4 regions of the Rahnella sp. EDr1-12 genome follow, and region 1 is predicted to be linked to each of the others. Evidence: predicted binding sites of a transcription regulator. Region 1 holds the regulator's gene; each other region holds the start of a gene.
What was found. Region 1 encodes sigma-54, which starts transcription at its own class of promoters, with help from an activator protein. Its sites were predicted from a motif close to GTTGGCACANNTTTCGCTNT; they were not measured.
Positions count from the first base shown of each region.

Region 1 (4,853 bases):
TCCGGCATTCGCGCTGAAAGACGACACAACGAAACCGATCACCATTGATTCCGCCAATCAGGCGCTGGATGTGAACACCAACACGGCAACCTTTACCGGCAATGTGGTGGTGAATCAGGGCTCGATTCAGGTTAAAGCCGACAAAGTTGTGGTGATCCGCCCGCAAGGTGTCTCCGGCAAAGAAGTGGTGGAAGGCTATGGCAATCCGGTGACCTTCTACCAGTTGCAGGACAACGGTAAACCGATCAAAGGCCACGCGCAGAAAGTCCGTTATGAAGTGGAAACCGATCTGGTGACCCTGACCGGAAACGCTTACCTTGAACAGCTGGACAGCAATGTGAAAGGCGATCGTATTACCTATCTGGTGCAAAAACAGCAGATGGAAGCCTTCAGTGATAAAGGCAACCGTGTCACGACCGTGCTGGTTCCGACACAGTTGCAGGAAAAGACCCCGGCAGCAGCCGGTGGCCAGACCAAAAAGAGTAACTGATAATTTATGGCAAAATTAATCGCAGAAAATCTGGCGAAGGCATACAAAGGCCGTAAGGTCGTTGAAGATGTCAGCCTGGCAGTCAATTCAGGCGAAATCGTCGGATTACTTGGCCCTAACGGTGCCGGTAAAACCACCACCTTCTACATGGTGGTCGGTATCGTACAGCGTGACGCTGGCCGAATCATCGTTGACGACGAAGACATCAGCCTTTTGCCATTGCATACCCGCGCACGTCGCGGCATTGGTTACCTGCCACAGGAAGCCTCTATTTTCCGCCGCCTCAGCGTGTTCGACAACCTGATGGCCGTGCTGCAAATCCGTGACGACCTGAACAAAGAACAACGCAATGATCGCGCCAATGAGCTGATGGAAGAATTCCATATCTCTCACTTGCGCGATAACCTCGGCCAGTCACTGTCCGGGGGTGAACGCCGTCGTGTGGAAATTGCCCGCGCACTGGCAGCCAACCCTAAGTTTATCCTGCTGGATGAACCCTTTGCCGGTGTTGACCCGATTTCCGTTATCGACATCAAAAAAATCATTGAGCATCTTCGCGACAGCGGTCTGGGCGTTCTGATCACTGACCACAACGTCCGTGAAACGCTCGACGTGTGCGAACGCGCCTATATCGTCAGTCAGGGCAAGCTTATCGCCCACGGCACCCCAGCCGACATTCTTGCTGATGAACAAGTGAAACGTGTTTATCTTGGTGAAGAATTCCGTCTGTGATCTGCGCCGCCGGAAGCGCGCCTGTTTCGCTTTACACTGAAACAGGCCGTTTCTGACCGAAGTGTTGCCGTTCGAACTCATCTACGGATATAAAGCCAAGATATGAAGCAAGGTTTGCAACTCAGATTCAGCCAACAACTGGCAATGACTCCTCAATTACAGCAGGCAATCCGCCTGTTGCAATTGTCCACGCTTGAGCTCCAACAGGAGATCCAACTCGCGCTGGAGAGCAACCCTCTGCTGGAACAAACCGATCTTCACGATGAGATCGATGCGGTCGAAACCGCTGACAGTGAAGGTCTGGATACCCGCGAGGCTCTCGAGCAAAAAGACATGCCCGAAGAGTTACCGCTGGATGCGACCTGGGATGAAATTTACACCGCCGGAACACCGTCCGGTACCGGTAACGATTACAGCGACGACGAGCTGCCCGTTTATCAGGGTGAAACCACCCAGACGCTTCAGGATTACCTGATGTGGCAGGTCGAACTGACGCCGTTTTCCGACACCGATGCGGCTATCGCGACCTCGATTGTCGACGCGGTGGATGACACCGGATATCTGACGATTTCTCTCGACGATATTCTCGAAAGTATCGGCGATGACGACGTCACGATGGACGAAGTGGAAGCCGTGCTCAAACGCGTTCAGCGTTTTGATCCCGTGGGTGTCGCCGCACGCGACCTGCGCGACTGTCTGCTGATTCAGCTTTCCCAGTACGTCCCGGAAACGCCTTTCATTACAGAAGCCAGGCTTATCATCAGCGAACATCTGGATTTGCTGGCGAACCATGATTTCCGCGCACTTATGCGATCAACCCGTCTAAAAGAAGATACACTGAAAGGAGCGATGCTCCTGATCCAGTCTCTTGATCCGCGACCGGGCCAGTCGATCAACACCGGCGAATCCGAATACGTCATCCCGGATGTGCTGGTACGCAAAGTGTCCGGTGTCTGGACTGTCGAACTGAACTCAGACAGCATTCCGCGACTGAAAATCAACCAGCATTATGCTGCGATGGGCAATTCGACCCGCAGCGACAGCGACGGGCAATTTATCCGCAGCAATCTGCAGGAAGCCAAGTGGTTGATCAAAAGTCTGGAGAGCCGCAACGACACACTGCTGAAAGTCACGCGCTGCATCGTTGAGCAGCAGCAGGCGTTCTTTGAGATGGGTGATGAATACATGAAACCGATGGTGCTGGCCGATATCGCCAGCGCCGTGGAAATGCACGAATCGACGATTTCACGCGTTACAACGCAGAAATTCCTGCACAGCCCGCGTGGCATTTTCGAACTGAAGTATTTCTTCTCCAGCCACGTCAGTACTGACAGCGGCGGCGAGGCATCGTCCACCGCGATCCGGGCGCTGGTGAAGAAATTAATTGCAGCGGAGAATCCTGTAAAACCGCTGAGTGACAGTAAGTTAGCTACCCTGCTTTCCAATCAGGGAATTATGGTGGCGCGCCGTACCGTCGCAAAATACCGAGAGTCTTTGTCCATCCCGCCCTCAAACCAGCGTAAACAGTTAGTTTGACCTCAACAGAGAAGGAAGACATTATGCAGCTCAACATTACCGGACATCACATTGAGATCACCGATCCCCTGAGAGAATTCATCACGATGAAACTGGCGAAGCTCGAACAGTATTTCGACAGGATAAATCAGGTGTATGTGGTGTTAAGCGTTGAAAAAGTGCAGAAAATCGCGGAAGCGACGCTGCATGTGAACGGAGGCGAGTTGCATGCCACCTCGGAGCATCAGGATATGTACGCAGCGATTGACGGCCTGGTTGATAAACTGGCGCGCCAGCTGAACAAACATAAAGACAAACTGAAACAGCACTGACATTCATGTAGCCAACCCTGTGCTACACACCTTCGGGCATCGGCTTGTGACCTTCGGGGAACGAGCCGATATAGCTTTAAGGGTGAATCAGTGCAAAAGTGAAGATGACATGATCAACGATACTGCAATGCAATTAACGTCGGTGCTGAATGCCGAATGCACCAAAAGCGGCGTTCATTGCGCCAGCAAAAAACGCGCGCTGGAAATCATCAGCGAACTGGCTGCCAAACAATTGAATTTGTCGCCACAAGTGATTTTCGACGCCATTTTGACCCGTGAGCGTATGGGCAGCACCGGGATCGGTGCCGGGATCGCCATCCCGCACGGCAAGCTGGAAGAAGACACATTACGCGCCGTCGGCGTGTTTATTCAGCTCGATCAACCGATCGCGTTTGACGCTATCGACAATCAGCCGGTGGATCTCCTTTTTGCCTTGCTGGTTCCGGCAGATCAATGTAAAACCCACTTACACACCTTGTCTTTAGTGGCCAAAAAATTGGCTGATAAAACAGTGTGTCGCCGTCTGCGCGGAGCGCAAAGCGACGAAGAACTGTTCCAGATAATGACAGAAAACGAATAAATTGATGATTCCCGGCAACGCGCCGGGAAAGTGAATTCTGAACACTGAATGCCAGGGGAGTGACACCATGGTGCTGATGATTGTCAGCGGCCGTTCCGGTTCCGGGAAGTCGGTTGCCCTAAGGGCATTAGAAGACATGGGATTTTACTGTGTGGACAATCTGCCGGTGGTTTTACTGCCGCAGCTCGCCCAGACACTTGTCGAACGCAATACGTCTGCCGCCGTCAGCATTGACGTGCGCAACATGCCAGAAACACCGGAAGTGTATGAGCATGCGATGTCACAACTGCCTGAGAGTTTTTCGCCGCAGTTGCTGTTTCTCGACGCAGACCGCAATACCCTGATCCGTCGTTACAGCGATACCCGTCGTCTGCACCCGCTTTCCAGCAAAAACCTGTCCCTTGAAAGTGCCATCGATGAAGAAGCCGATCTGCTCGAGCCATTGCGCTCCGCCGCCGATCTGATCATCGACACCTCAGAAATGTCGGTTCATGAACTGGCAGAAATGCTGCGTACCCGTCTTTTGGGCAAACGTGAGCGTGAACTCACGATGGTCTTTGAATCCTTTGGCTTCAAACACGGCCTGCCGATTGATGCCGATTACGTGTTTGACGTGCGTTTCCTGCCAAACCCGCACTGGGATCCGAAACTGCGTCCGATGACCGGCCTTGATAAACCGGTGGCGGCGTTCCTCGATCGTCACACCGAAGTGCACAACTTTATCTACCAGACCCGCAGCTACCTCGAACAATGGCTGCCGATGCTGGAAACCAACAACCGCAGCTATCTGACCGTCGCCATTGGTTGTACCGGGGGTAAACACCGTTCGGTGTATATCGCAGAACAACTGGCCGACTATTTCCGTTCCCGCGGGAAGAATGTGCAATCCCGCCATCGCACGCTGGAAAAACGCAAATCATGACGGTGAAACAAACGGTAGAAATCAAAAACCGGTTAGGCATGCACGCCCGTCCGGCCATGAAGTTGTTTGAACTGGTGCAGAGTTTTGAATCGGAAGTGATGCTGCGCAATGGCACAGGCATAGAAGCAGAAGCCAGCAGCGTGATAGCACTACTGATGCTCGATTCCCCGAAAGGTCAGCAGATCGAAATCGAAGCCACCGGCCCCGATGAAGAGCAGGCGCTGACGGCTGTTGTTAATCTGATCAATTCAGGATTTGACGAAGACTAAGACTCCTCACTCT
Region 1 covers NZ_JBLZNY010000001.1:1,910,249-1,915,101, forward strand. The annotation lists gene lptA (lipopolysaccharide ABC transporter substrate-binding protein LptA) at 1-490, shown strand, start outside; gene lptB (LPS export ABC transporter ATP-binding protein) at 497-1,222, shown strand; gene rpoN (RNA polymerase factor sigma-54) at 1,325-2,758, shown strand; gene hpf (ribosome hibernation promoting factor) at 2,782-3,069, shown strand; gene ptsN (PTS IIA-like nitrogen regulatory protein PtsN) at 3,179-3,649, shown strand; gene rapZ (RNase adapter RapZ) at 3,717-4,571, shown strand; gene npr (PTS phosphocarrier protein NPr) at 4,568-4,840, shown strand.

Region 2 (4,853 bases), 830 kb from region 1:
TCGAAGATATCCTCGAACTGATTGTCGGCGAAATCGATGATGAGTATGACGAAGCGGAAGATCTGGATATCCGCCAGCTCAGCCGTCACACGTATACTGTTCGCGCCCTCGCGCCGATTGAAGACTTCAATGAAGTGTTCCAGACAAATTACAGTGACGACGAAGTTGATACTATTGGTGGTCTGGTCATGCAGTCATTCGGCCATTTACCGGCCCGTGGTGAAAGCATTGAAATTGACGGTTACCTGTTCAAGGTTGCGATGGCAGACAGCCGCCGTATCATTCAGGTTCACGTAAAAATACCGGACGACGCGCCGCAACCAATACTGGAAGAATAATTCTCCATGGCAATTGCCTCTTTATACCAACGCCAGCGGGTTCGCGCCCTGCTGGCGCTCTTATTCGGTGCCTGTGGCACGTTCTCCTTTTCCCCTTATGACTTCTGGCCTGCTGCGATTGTCTCGCTCTGCGGCCTGCTGGCATTAACGCTGGATCGCCGCCCGTCTCAGGCCTCGCTGATCGGCTTCTTCTGGGGAATGGGTCTTTTTGGCAGTGGCGTAAACTGGGTGTATGTCAGTATCGCCACCTTTGGCGGCATGCCGGAAGCCATCAACCTGTTTCTGGTGGTTTTGCTGGCGGCGTATTTGTCGCTTTACACCATGCTGTTTGCCGGCGTATTCAGCAAACTGTGGCCGAAGACAACCTGGTGGAAACTGGCGCTTGCCGCGCCCGCCCTATGGCAAATCACCGAGTTTTTGCGTGGCTGGGTGCTGACTGGTTTCCCGTGGCTGCAATTTGGCTACAGCCAGATCGACGGTCCGCTGAAAGGCCTCGCGCCGATCACCGGTGTTGATGGCATTACGCTGCTGCTGACGTCGTTGAGTGGCCTGCTGGTTTACGCATTCCACCAGCGGCGCATCACGCCGGGAATCATTGCGCTGGCCATGTTAATGCTGCCGTGGCCGTTGCGTTACGTTCACTGGTATCAGGAACAGACGGACAAAACGGTGGATGTCGCGCTGGTTCAGGGCAACATTCCACAGTCGATGAAGTGGGATCCGAAAGCGCTGGAAAGTGCTTTGCAAACCTATCTGGATCTCAGCCGCCCGTACCTTGGCAAAGCCAATATGATCATCTGGCCGGAATCAGCAATTTCAGATATTGAATCCGATCAGCAAGCCTTCCTGAGTATGGTGGATAACATTTACCGCTCGCACGGTACGCAGCTGGTTACCGGCGTTATTGATGCCCGTCGCAATGAAGAAGGCATGAAGGTGTATAACAGCGCCATTGTGCTCGGCGGCGAGCAGTCTTATCGCTATCCGGACGACAACCGTTTCAACAAACATCATCTGGTACCGTTCGGGGAATTCGTGCCGCTGGAAACCATACTGCGCCCTCTGGCACCGTTCTTCGATTTACCGATGTCGGGGCTGACCAGCGGGGCGTACGTCCAGAAACCACTGATGGTCAGCGGCCTTAATCTGACCACCGCGATTTGCTATGAAGTGGTATTTGGTGAACAGGTGCGCGATAACCTGCAACCGGATACTAACTTTCTGCTGACGATTTCCAACGATGCCTGGTTCGGCCATTCGATTGGTCCGTGGCAGCATTTCCAGATGGCGCGCATGCGTTCACTGGAACTGGGGCGCCCTCTGCTGCGCAGCACTAACAACGGTGTTACCGCGGTTGTGAATGCGCAGGGTGACGTTACGGCTGAAATCCCGCAGTTTACCCGTCAGGTGCTGAACGTGAAGGTTACGCCAACTACCGGCATGACCCCTTACGCACGCATGGGCTGGTGGCCGGTGTGGTTTGTGACCCTGCTCATGGCCGTTGTGGCTATCTGGCTGGGACGTCGTAAAGGCCAGATCATCCCCTGACGTAAGTCATCAATAAGCCCTGTTAAGACAGGGCTATACTGTCAGGCGCCTTCGGGCGCCTGTTCTTTTTTGTCGCACCCCCTTCCCTGCCTGCAAAATCCCTCCCTGTTACCTGCTGCCGATTGTTTGAAAGGCGGTATTAAGCGCTGAATTTTAATTTGCCTTCGAAGTTAAATCAGGCCAACTGGCACGCGTTTTGCTACATCTGTTTGAAAGATATCTGATTAGTGACATTTTTTGACGTCTTGCATCATTTTGGTACAAAAAGGCTGTTCCTCATGCACTTTTGAAGTGCATGGCCTGTTGTCTGCTTTGATTTGGTGCGCGCCCCGTCTCAAAAAAGAAACAATGTTGTTTCATAAATTTCACATTCAGTTATTTTCTAGCTTCATATGACGAGGCATTAGCACTTTCTGATCCCTGAGTTTGGATCCCTAATGACAGCAAGGAGTTGGACATGCAATTGCGCAAATTGGCGTTATCAGTACTGTTGGCAAGCGTTGCCGCAAGCAGCTTTGCCCACGCGGAAGAACTGACCGGCACTCTGAAAAAAATTAAAGATAATGGCGTTATCGTCGTCGGTCACCGTGAGTCCTCGGTGCCATTCTCTTACTACAATAACGAACAGAAAGTCGTAGGTTATTCACAGGACTATTCCAACGCTATCGTTGATGCAGTCAAGAAAAAGCTGGACCTGCCAAACCTGCAAGTAAAAATGATGCCAATCACCTCGCAAAACCGTATCCCGCTGCTGCAAAACGGCACTTACGATTTTGAGTGTGGTTCAACCACCAATAATCTGGAACGTCAGCAACAAGCGGCCTTCTCAGACACCATCTTCGTTATCGGCACCCGTCTGTTAGTCAAAAAAGGCTCAGACATCAAAGATTTCTCTGACCTGAAAGGCAAAACCGTCGTGGTCACCTCCGGCACCACCTCTGAAGTGCTGCTGAACAAACTGAACGAAGAGAAGAAACTGGATCTGCGCATTATCAGCGCCAAAGACCACGGTGACTCTTTCCGTACGCTGGAAACAGGCCGTGCGGTAGCGTTCATGATGGATGATGCACTGCTGGCGGGCGAACGTGCCAAAGCCAAAAAACCTGATAACTGGGAAATCATCGGTACGCCGCAGTCGAAAGAAGCTTACGGCTGCATGATGCGTAAAGACGATGCGGAATTCAAAAAACTGGTTGATGACACCATCGTGAAGGCGCAAACCTCCGGTGAAGCAACCAAGTGGTTTGAAACCTGGTTCAAAAAACCTATTCCTCCGAAAAACCTGAACATGAACTTTGAATTGTCTGACGACATGAAAGCCCTGTTCAAAGCACCAAACGATAAAGCACTGTAATAGTAAGCAGACGGGTAGTACCGGGTATTAAAAATAAAGGCTGGCCAACCAGCTTGTGATGATGGTCCGAAAGGACAGACAGACCAGATGCGGGGTGGTCGTTCCCCACCCCGCATTTTTTCCGCCACTCACCCATGTTTATGGTTACGTCATCACTCAGAGGGGTAGTTTATTACCCGTGTCATGGAGTTTTTATGTCAATAGATTGGAACTGGGGCATCTTCCTGCAAGACGCCCCCTTCGGCAATACCACCTATCTGGGCTGGATTTGGAATGGATTTCAGGTCACGGTCGCGTTGTCGATTTGTGCCTGGATTATTGCCTTCTTCGTCGGCTCCCTGTTCGGTATTTTGCGTACCGTCCCCAACCGTTTTCTCTCCGGCATCGGTACCTGTTACGTTGAATTGTTCCGTAACGTGCCGCTGATTGTGCAATTCTTTATCTGGTATCTGGTGGTGCCTGAGCTGTTGCCGGAAAACATCGGCATGTGGTTCAAATCAGAACTCGCGCCGAACGTGCAGTTCTTCACTTCTTCCGTTATCTGTCTCGGCCTGTTTACCGCTGCCCGCGTGTGCGAGCAGGTACGCGCCGCCATCCAGTCGTTACCCAGCGGACAACGCAATGCCGGTCTGGCGATGGGGCTGACGTTGCCTCAAACCTACCGTTATGTGCTGCTGCCAAATGCCTACCGTGTGATCGTGCCACCGATGACCTCCGAGATGGTCAATCTGGTGAAAAACTCCGCCATTGCCTCAACCATCGGTCTGGTGGATATGGCGGCACAGGCCGGTAAGCTGCTTGATTACTCTGCGCATGCGTATGAATCATTTACTGCCATTACCGTCGCCTACGTCCTCATTAATGCGGTGATTATGCTGCTGATGCATTTTGTAGAACGTAAAGTCCGCCTGCCGGGCAACATGGGAGGTAAATAAATATGCATGAATTTGACTGGAGTTCTATTGGCCCCGGCCTGCCCTATCTGTGGCAAGGCATGGTCATTACCCTCAAGATCACTTCACTGGCGATTGTCGTGGGGATCCTCTGGGGTACCCTGCTGGCGGTAATGCGTCTGTCGACCTTCAAACCGATCAGCTGGTTTGCCACGGCGTACGTCAATCTGTTCCGTGCCGTTCCCCTGGTGATGGTGCTGTTGTGGTTTTATCTGATTGTGCCGGGCTTTCTGCAGAAAGTGCTCGGGCTGTCACCGAAAACCGATATCCGCCTGATTTCCGCGATGGTGGCATTTGCGTTATTTGAAGCGGCTTATTACTCAGAGATTATCCGTGCAGGGATCATCAGTATCGCCCGCGGGCAGTCTTCTGCCGCACTGGCGCTGGGCATGACCCAGTGGCAGTCGATGAAGCTGGTTATCCTGCCGCAGGCCTTCCGTGCGATGGTGCCTTTGCTGCTGACGCAGGCCATCGTGTTGTTCCAGGATACCTCGCTGGTCTATGTGCTCGGCCTCGCAGACTTCTTCCGCAGCGCCTCCAACATTGGTGACCGTGACGGTACGCTGGTGGAGATGGTGTTGTTTGCAGGACTTATTTACTTTGTTATCAGCCTTTCCGCTTCCTTGCTGGTGCGCTATTTGAAGAAAAGGACCGTTTCAT
Region 2 covers NZ_JBLZNY010000001.1:1,078,873-1,083,725, forward strand. The annotation lists gene corC (CNNM family magnesium/cobalt transport protein CorC) at 1-338, shown strand, start outside; gene lnt (apolipoprotein N-acyltransferase) at 345-1,886, shown strand; gene ACO0U8_RS05135 (amino acid ABC transporter substrate-binding protein) at 2,344-3,240, shown strand; gene ACO0U8_RS05140 (amino acid ABC transporter permease) at 3,435-4,175, shown strand; gene gltK (glutamate/aspartate ABC transporter permease GltK) at 4,178-4,853, shown strand, end outside; gene ACO0U8_RS05150 (amino acid ABC transporter ATP-binding protein) at 4,852-4,853, shown strand, end outside.
Region 2: the regulator sigma-54 is predicted to act here: its motif matches at 2,070-2,089, upstream of ACO0U8_RS05135 (amino acid ABC transporter substrate-binding protein).

Region 3 (4,853 bases), 680 kb from region 1:
TGGCGCTGCTTCAGCGACAGTTTGATGTCACTGAAGGAGATGTGCTTTATCACGGCCTGTCGCTGAAAACGATCCGCCTGGATGACTGGCGCGCACGTCTGGCGATTGTGAGCCAGACCCCTTTCCTGTTCTCTGACACCGTCGCACAAAATATTGCGCTGGGACGTCCGGAGGCCAGCCGGGAAGAGATCGAGGAAGCGGCGCGGCTTGCCAGCGTTCATGACGATATTCTGCGTTTACCCGGCGGCTATGAAACAGAGGTCGGAGAGCGCGGAGTGATGCTTTCTGGCGGGCAGAAGCAACGAATTTCTATTGCCCGTGCTTTATTGCTGAAAGCGGAAATCTTGATCCTCGATGATGCATTGTCTGCGGTTGATGGCAGGACAGAGCATCAGATCCTGCACAACCTGCGTCAGTGGGGCAGCGACCGCACCGTGATCATCAGTGCCCATCGTCTCTCCGCACTGACCGAAGCCAGCGAGATTCTGGTGTTTAACCACGGCTGTATTTCCCAGCGCGGAAGCCATGAGCAACTTGCCGCTGAGTCAGGATGGTATCGCGATATGTTCCGTTATCAGCAGCTGGAAGCCGCACTGGACGATGTACCGCAGGAACAGGAGCCGGAACAACGTGGCTGAGCAAAAAGTGAGTAAAATTCAAAAGATGTGGCCGACGCTGAAGCGCCTGCTGGGCTACGGCAAGCCTTACAGAAAACCTCTTTCTGTCGCGGTGCTGATGTTGTGGATTGCGGCAGCAGCAGAGGTGACCGGGCCGATTCTGATCAGTTTCTTTATCGACCACTATGTCGCCAAAGGCGAAATGCCGTGGGACAAAATCAGTCTGCTGGCATTGTGCTTTATCCTGCTGCAGTTTCTGGCTGCCGGATTGCACTATTTCCAGGCGTTGCTGTTTAACCGGGCCGCAGTGGGCGTGGTTCAGCGTTTGCGTACCGATGTGATGGATGCTGCATTACGCCAGCCGCTGAGTGCGTTTGATACCCAGCCCGTCGGGCAACTGATTTCTCGTGTCACAAATGATACGGAAGTGATCCGCGATCTGTACGTAACCGTCGTCTCGACCGTATTGCGCAGTATTGCGTTGATCGGCGCGATGCTGGTGGCAATGTTCAGCCTCGACTGGCGTCTGGCCTCGGTGGCGATATGCATTTTCCCGGCGGTTTTCGTCGTGATGGGGCTGTACCAGATTTACAGTACCCCGATTGTTCGTAAAGTAAGAAGCTATCTGGCGGACATCAATGACGGTTTCAACGAAGTCATTAACGGCATGAATGTCATCCAGCAGTTCCGCCAGCAAAAGCGTTTTGGCGAACGTTTGACCCGTGCCAGTCAGTCGCATTATCTGGCGCGTATGCAAACGCTCCGGCTGGAAGGCTTTCTTCTGCGACCATTGCTCAGTTTGTTCTCTTCGTTAATTCTGTGCGGATTGTTACTGCTGTTCGGATTCAGCGCAGAAGGTTCAGTCGGCGTCGGTGTTCTCTATGCTTTCATCAATTATCTGGGGCGTCTGAACGAGCCTTTGATCGAACTGACCTCGCAGCAGTCGATTCTTCAGCAGGCCGTCGTCGCGGGTGAGCGAATTTTTGACCTGATGGACCGAACCCAGCAGCAATACGGGGCTGACGACAAAAGACTTACCGGCGGCGAGATAGACATTAAAGACGTCAGTTTTGCCTATCTGCCGGACAAATGGGTGCTGGAAAATATATCCCTGCATGTGCCATCGCGAGGTTTCGTTGCGCTGGTCGGGCATACGGGCAGCGGTAAAAGTACGCTGGCGAATTTGCTGATGGGATATTACCCGCTCAATAAAGGAGAGATCCGGGTTAATGGCCGTCATATTTCCGATCTCTCGCACGCCAGCCTACGTAAAGGGATTGCGATGGTTCAGCAGGATCCGGTGGTGCTGGCTGAGTCGGTTTTCGCCAATGTCACGTTAGGGCGCGATATCGATGAAGCGCAAGTCTGGCACGCGCTGGATATTGTGCAGCTTTCGCCTCTTATTCGCGAAATGCCGGAAGGTTTAAACACTCGCCTCGGCGAACAGGGCAATAATCTCTCGGTGGGTCAGAAACAGTTGCTGGCCATGGCACGCGTTTTGGTGCAGGCCCCGGAGATTTTGATCCTTGACGAGGCAACAGCCAATATCGACTCAGGTACTGAGCAGGCGATCCAGCGTGCACTTCGGGCCATCCGCCAGCAAACGACGCTGGTGGTGATCGCCCATCGTCTTTCGACGATTGTCGATGCGGATAACATTTTGGTATTGCATCGTGGTCAGGCAGTGGAGCAGGGCAATCATCTGCAACTGCTGGCTGAAAAAGGCCGGTATTATCAGATGTATCAGCTACAGCTTGCCGGTCAGGAACTTGCCTCAGCGGAGCAGGCTACGCCAGCGACGCAAAACGCCTGATACCCGCCCCAACGCAGCATAGCGCACCGCGTTGGGGTGGTTTTTTCTCCCGATTTCCCCCCTCCTTTTTTCTGGCCTGCACCTTCATCTGGCATCAAGTCTCTGGGCGTGATGTCACTGCACTAAAAAGCAGCGGTCGGCACCTTATTGGTGCGCGCGTCCTGATAATGATGTGAACGGCCAAGTGTGCGCCTCGTCACGAATATTCTGAAAATGCCGTATTACGCGGTAATCAAACGAATCTCTCTGCAATTTCAACTCTGGCACAGCCTTTGCTTTATCCATTTCGTATCGGGCGCGGTTTTTCCGCGGCAAGCCCTTAATTCGAGGAGTGGCAAAATGAAGCTGGTTACTGTGGTGATCAAACCTTTCAAGCTGGAAGACGTGCGCGAAGCGCTGTCTGCTGTTGGAATTCAGGGCCTGACCGTAACGGAAGTTAAAGGTTTCGGCCGTCAGAAAGGTCACGCTGAACTGTATCGCGGTGCAGAGTACAGCGTGAACTTCCTGCCAAAAGTAAAAATCGATATTGCTATCGCTGACGATCAGCTTGATGAAGTGATCGACGTGATCAGCAAAGCGGCCTACACCGGAAAAATTGGTGACGGCAAAATTTTCGTTGCTGAATTGCAACGCGTTATCCGTATTCGTACCGGTGAAACCGACGAAGCAGCACTGTAATTTCAGGTTCATCTCTTTGAATGAAGAGTTGAGATAAAAGAGCTTAGAAAAACAGTTTTGAGAACAGGGGTGGGCTACTAATGAAAAAACTTTTATCCATGATGGGGCTTGGCGCGGTTGCATTGTTGCCTTCGCTTGCCATGGCAGCAGCGCCGGCAGCCGCTAACGGTGCTGACAATGCCTTTATGATGATTTGTACTGCACTGGTGCTGTTTATGACCGTGCCCGGTGTGGCGCTGTTCTACGGCGGCTTACTGCGTTCTAAAAACGTGTTATCTATGCTGACTCAGGTCATCGTGACGTTCGCGCTGGTCTGCGTTCTGTGGATCCTCTACGGTTACAGCCTGGCCTTCAGCGAAGGCAACGCATTCTTCGGCGGTTTCGGTAATGTGATGATGAAAGGCATCGGCCTTGATTCGGTCACCGGCACCTTCTCGCAGATGATTCACGTGGCGTTCCAGTGTTCATTCGCCTGTATCACCGTGGCGCTGATCGTGGGCGGTATCGCTGAACGTGTACGTTTCTCTGCGGTCTTGATTTTCACTGTGATCTGGCTGACCTTCTCCTACATTCCGATGGCTCACATGGTTTGGGCGGGTGGTTTCCTGGCAGCAGACGGTGCGCTGGACTTTGCCGGCGGTACGGTGGTTCACATTAACGCCGCCATCGCGGGTCTGGTCGGTGCCTACCTGTTAGGTAAACGTGCAGGATTTGGCAAAGAAGCATTCAAGCCACACAACCTGCCAATGGTCTTCACAGGTGCGGCGATCCTTTACGTTGGCTGGTTTGGTTTCAACGCCGGTTCAGCAAGCGCAGCAAGTCCAATTGCGGCTCTGGCTTTCCTCAATACCGTTATCGCAACGGCTGGCGCAATCCTGTCATGGACATTTGTAGAGTGGATGGTTCGCGGTAAACCTTCTCTGCTTGGCGCAAGCTCCGGTGCCATCGCGGGACTGGTTGCCATCACGCCAGCCTGTGGTACGGTCGGCGTGGGTGGTGCGTTGATTATCGGTCTGGTCGGTGGTGCTACCGGTCTGTGGGGTGTGGTTACCCTGAAAAAATGGCTGCGTGTTGATGACACCTGTGACGTATTCGGTGTGCACGGCGTGTGCGGTATCGTAGGCTGCCTGCTGACCGGCGTATTCACTTCCAGCTCACTGGGCGGCGTGGGTTATGCAGAAGGCGTCACCATGGGCCATCAGGTCTGGGTACAGTTCTTCAGCGTCTGCGTTACGCTGGTCTGGTCAGGTGTTGTTGCCTTCATCGCTTATAAAGTAGCTGATATGCTGGTCGGTCTGCGTGTTCCTGAAGAACAGGAACGTGAAGGTCTGGACGTCAACAGCCACGGCGAAAATGCTTACAACCAGTAATCTCAGTCATATACATTCAGAGAAGGCAGTGCGCTAACGCTTTCTGAACGGCAGTACCAAAACTAAAAATAATGATGAATAGCAAAAGGGGCGATATCACTATCGCCCCTTTTTAATGCCTGATTTTCAGACCGAAAAGCTTATTCTGCCGTTCTCTGACGGATCACACCTTCCTGCACCGTAGTGGCAACCAGCACCCCTTCGCGGGTGTAGAACTGACCGCGTACAAAACCACGGGCACCGGAAGCAGATGTGCTTTCAACCGCGTAAAGAAGCCAGTCGTCCATACGGAATGGCCGGTGAAACCACATCGAATGATCGATGGTCGCGACCTGCATTCCTGGCTCCAGAAAACCAATTCCGTGCGGTTGCAAT
Region 3 covers NZ_JBLZNY010000001.1:1,232,219-1,237,071, reverse strand. The annotation lists gene ACO0U8_RS05845 (SmdA family multidrug ABC transporter permease/ATP-binding protein) at 1-638, shown strand, start outside; gene ACO0U8_RS05840 (SmdB family multidrug efflux ABC transporter permease/ATP-binding protein) at 646-2,430, shown strand; gene glnK (P-II family nitrogen regulator) at 2,770-3,108, shown strand; gene amtB (ammonium transporter AmtB) at 3,189-4,478, shown strand; gene tesB (acyl-CoA thioesterase II) at 4,619-4,853, opposite strand, start outside.
Region 3: the regulator sigma-54 is predicted to act here: its motif matches at 2,690-2,709, upstream of glnK (P-II family nitrogen regulator).

Region 4 (4,853 bases), on a different contig from region 1:
CCGGCCAACAGCTCCGGCATATAAGGCCACAGCGCGCTAAAGTTAAGCTGATAGGTCATGAAAGATCTCCGTGAAAACGTGGATTACGCGCCGATGGACGCCGGAAGCGGAGCCTTCATCCATTTTTCGGACAGCGCGTTGAGCGTCTTGTCTTTCACGCCTTCGGCAATCAGTTCATTCACTTTGTCTTTCAGCGCCGGTTCGTCTTTACGCAGGCCAACGAAGCACGGCGAATCTTTCAGCATCACTTTCGACTCAGGCGCTTTGGCCGGGTTCATACGCGCAATTGCCGCCACCACCAGGTTACCGGTAGCAATGTATTCCACCTGACCGGACAGGTACGCCGACAGCGTGGTGTTGTTATCTTCGTAGCGCTGAATTTTGGCGTCTTTAGGTGCCACATCGGTCAGCGCCAGATCTTCCACCGCGCCACGGGTCACGCCGATGGTTTTGCCGGACAGTGCTTTCAGATCCGCCAGTTTGTCGCCTTTCGCGCCAAATACGCCGAGGAAGAACGGTGCGTAGGCGTTGCTGAAATCGATCACTTTTTCACGCTCGGCGTTTTTACCGAGGCTGGAAATCACCAGATCCACTTTATCGGTTTGCAGATAAGGCACACGGTTGGCGCTGGTCACCGGCACCAGTTGCAACTTAAGTTTCATTTTATCGGCCAGGTATTGCGCCATATCGATGTCATAACCTTCAGGTTGCAGATCTTTTCCCACCGAACCAAACGGCGGGAAATCCTGAGGCACGGCCACGCGCAGCACGCCGCGTTTCTGAATATCCTGCAACTGATCGGCCATCGCGCCGGATGCCTGAAGCACCAGCATTGCAGCACCTGCCCACGCCAACAGCCGTTTGTTCATGTTCATAGATTATCTCCGGTGAAAGGTTTTTGGAACGATAGATTCTTATAAACATGACTCTGCAACGAATGTGCCAAAAACGTTTCAGCGGAAAAATTGTGCGCTAAGTCACGGTACGACAAGGGATCAGACGAATACGGAGGCATTCAGAAGCGTTTTTTTTGCCCTGTATCAGGGCAAAAAGAAGGTAATACGGAAAAGCAGGATGCACTGAAATTGTGCGAAAGCACCAGAAAAGCGCTCAATTTGTTCTGTAAACGGGAATCAGCGCTGCTCCAGCTCATCCAGATCGGTATACAGATCGCTAATCTGATGAATGCGCTGACGGCCCGAGGCCAGGGTATCGTGCAGTAACGCATTGCTGAGAAGATTCGCCAGACTCATGGCGGAGGAATAGCTGTCAAACGCCGAGACGCTGTCGAGCGGTGCGGCCAGATGCCAGGCGGCCAGCGGGATAAGCGTCTGCGCCTGCGGCTCGCAAATCAGCAGCACCGGCACGCCAAGCGACTGCAACTGCGTGAGAATCGCTTTCGCCATACGCGGCCTGCGGCGGAAAGCGACGAAAATCACCACGTCCTGCGCGGTGAGATCCACCAGTTCTTCCGCCAGCGTTTGCCCTGGTTGCGGCATCATCATCACCCCTGCGCGCACCTGAATCAGCTGCTGGCGCAGGTGCAGCGCCACCGGATAGCTGTTGCGAAAGCCCAGCAGACGCACCTGCCGCGCCTGACTCAGGGCGGTGATCAGCGCGCCAAACTGAGCGCCGTCGATCTGGTTAATCCACTGGGTCAGATTAGCCATTTCCTGCTTATAGTGGCGGGATAACAGGGTGTTGCCCTGCACCGCGTCGCGGCTGTCGGTCAGCGGCATCCCGCTCTGGCGCAGGGTGCGCATTTCATCGCGCATATCGCGATAACTCGGGTAGCCGAGACGCTTAAACAGGCGGCTGACCGTGGCCTTCGACACGCCGCTAAGCCGCGCCAGCTCTGCGCTGTTGTAGCTCATCAGATCATCGATACTGGCAAATATAAAGTCGGCGACGCGCTGTTCCTGCGGCGTCAGCTCTGCGTAATGATCCCGCAGACGCTCATCAATTTGTTTCATCTCACCGCCTCTGTAACCAATGTTTCAGCACCTATCATGGCATGCACTATGCTTGCCAATGCAAGCGAAATTATGCAGGAAAGCGTGAGAAATCTGCCGATGTGGAACACCTCTTGCTTAACGTTATCCCTACGCGCCCAAAACCCTGCAAACACGGGCAGCATAAAAAAGCGTCTCAAAAAGGACATCGCATGATTAACAGTAACAGCGCACCGCTCGGTATGGCGGTGACGCCTCATCACCTGGCAAGCCAGAGTGCGCTTGCGGTATTACGTGAAGGCGGCAATGCCATTGAAGCCATGGTCGCCGCCGCTGCCACGATTGCCGTGGTGTATCCGCACATGAACGGGCTCGGCGGTGACGGTTTCTGGCTGATTGTGCCACCGCAGGGCAATCCGGTGGCCATCGACGCCAGCGGTGCCGCCGGATCGCTGGCATCGATCGGGTTCTACGCCGGTGAAACGCATATTCCGCATCGAGGCCCGAAATCTGCCCTGACCGTCGCGGGCACCGTCGGCGGCTGGCAGGAAGCGCTGAACATTTCCGCTGAATTTGGCGGCGAGCAAAAACCCCTGTCGCGCCTGCTGCGCGATGCCATTCGCTATGCGGCCGACGGCATACCGGTCACCGCCTCTCAGGAAGCCGCCACCCGCGCCAAACAACACGAACTGAAAGACATCCGCTCATTTACCGACGTCTTTCTGCCAAACGGCGAAGTGCCGCGCGCCGGCAACCGCTTTACCCAGCCGCAGCTGGCGCAGACGCTCTCCATGTTGTGCGAAGACGGACTGGGCAGTTTTTACCGTGGCGAACTGGCCGACAGCATGGCCGCCGACATGGAAAAACTGGGTATGCCGGTCACCCGTGCCGATCTCGCGGCGTATAAGCCACAGCGCCGCGTGCCGCTGCGCCTCAAACACAGCAAAGGCGAAATCTACAACCTGACACCGCCGACGCAGGGGCTGGTTTCACTGGCGATCCTCGGCCTGACTGACCGTCTGCCGCTGGAAGGCATGGACGAAAGCGCCACCATTCACAGCATCGTCGAGGCCACCAAACTGGCGTTCGGCCTGCGCGATCGTTTCATCACCGACCCGCGCATGATGACGCAGGACGCCCAGAGCCTGCTGGATCCGCAGTATCTCGATGCTCTCGCAACCCGAATCAAACCCCACAGCGCCGCCGACTGGGGCAAAGGTAAAGGCCCCGGCGATACGGTCTGGATGGGCGTGATGGACAGCAGCGGGCTGGCGGTGTCGTTTATCCAGAGCATCTATCACGAGTTTGGCAGCGGTGTCGTGCTGCCGGAAAGCGGCGTGCTGTGGCAAAACCGCGGCGCCTCTTTCAGCCTCGATCCCGATCATCTGCTGGCGCTGGCGCCGGGCAAACAACCGTTCCACACGCTGAACCCCGCCGCCGCACGTTTATACGATGGCCGCACGCTGGTGTATGGCTCGATGGGCGGCGACGGACAACCGCAAACGCAGGCGGCAGTGTTTATCCGCCACGTGGTGCAGGGGCAATCCTTACAACAGGCGATCAGCGGGCCGCGCTGGCTGCTGGGCCGGACCTGGGGCGAAAGTTCGGATTCCCTGAAACTGGAAGGCCGCTTCGACTATCTGACACAGGCCGGGCTGAGGCAGCGCGGCCACGACGTCGAATTATTACCGGATTTCAGCGAGGCCGTCGGCCATGCTGGGGCGATTGTGCGCCACACCAACGGCATGTTTGAAGGTGCCTCCGACCCGCGCAGCAACGGCAGCGCCGCCGGATTTTAATCAGAGTTCGCTCATAAGAATGGATAAGGAAGCAACATGAAAACGCCACCCGCAGCGACCGACTGGGCCGCTTATGTCCGTCAGATGGAGTCCGTTCTGGCACTGGATCTCGACGACGCGCGTCGTCAGGAATTGCTGATACAGTTCAGCCGCATCGCGCAGATGGCGCAACCGCTGATGGATTTACCGCTCGATTCGCGTCTGGAAATCGCCGGGGTGTATCGCGCATGAAATCGTTCGATCATTTCACCATCAGCCAGCTGCACCAGGCCCTCACACGGGGCGAGCTTTCCGCCACGGAAATCGCCACCGCGACGCTCAGCGCCGTTGAACAGGCCAATCCTGTCATCAACGCGTATACGCATATCACCCGCGAACGCATGTTGAGTGAAGCAGCAAAAGTGGATAAAACCCGTGCCAGCGGCGCAACCTTATCGCCACTGGCCGGCATTCCCTACGCGGTGAAAAACCTGCTGGACGTGGCCGGTGAGGTGACGCTGGCAGGTGCGAGCCTTAACAGCAGCAACGCCGCCGCACGTCATGATGCGTGGACAGTTTCACGCCTCGCCGCACAGGGCGCGATGCTTTCCGGCATGCTGAACATGGATGCGTACGCCTACGGTTTCACCACGGAAAACAGCCATTACGGCGCGACGCGCAACCCGCGCGATCTGACCCGTGTAGCGGGCGGTTCGTCCGGCGGTTCTGCCGCCGCGGTGGCCGCCGGTCTGGTGCATTTCACGCTGGGCAGCGACACCAACGGCTCGATCCGCGTGCCCGCCTCCCTGAGCGGCATTCTCGGCCTGAAACCCACCTTCGGGCGGATCTCACGCAGCGGCAGCCAGCCATTTGTCGCCAGCCTCGATCATCTTGGCCCGATGGCGCGATGCAGCGAGGATTTATCACAGGTGTATGACGCCATTCAGGGCACCGATCCGCAGGATCATTTTCAGGCAGACAAACCTAACACCGAGACGTTTTCTCAGTTAAAACGCGGCCAGCAAGGTTTACGCACCGCGGTCCTCGGCGGCTATTTCTCCACCTGGTGCGACGGCCACGCCAAAGAGGCGGTGCGTCAGATAGCCCAAGCGCTGGAGGCGCA
Region 4 covers NZ_JBLZNY010000002.1:942,512-947,364, forward strand. The annotation lists gene ACO0U8_RS13655 (amino acid ABC transporter permease) at 1-59, opposite strand, end outside; gene ACO0U8_RS13660 (transporter substrate-binding domain-containing protein) at 84-869, opposite strand; gene ACO0U8_RS13665 (MurR/RpiR family transcriptional regulator) at 1,134-1,973, opposite strand; gene ACO0U8_RS13670 (gamma-glutamyltransferase family protein) at 2,165-3,751, shown strand; gene hpxX (oxalurate catabolism protein HpxX) at 3,788-3,982, shown strand; gene ACO0U8_RS13680 (AtzE family amidohydrolase) at 3,979-4,853, shown strand, end outside.
Region 4: the regulator sigma-54 is predicted to act here: its motif matches at 2,074-2,093, upstream of ACO0U8_RS13670 (gamma-glutamyltransferase family protein).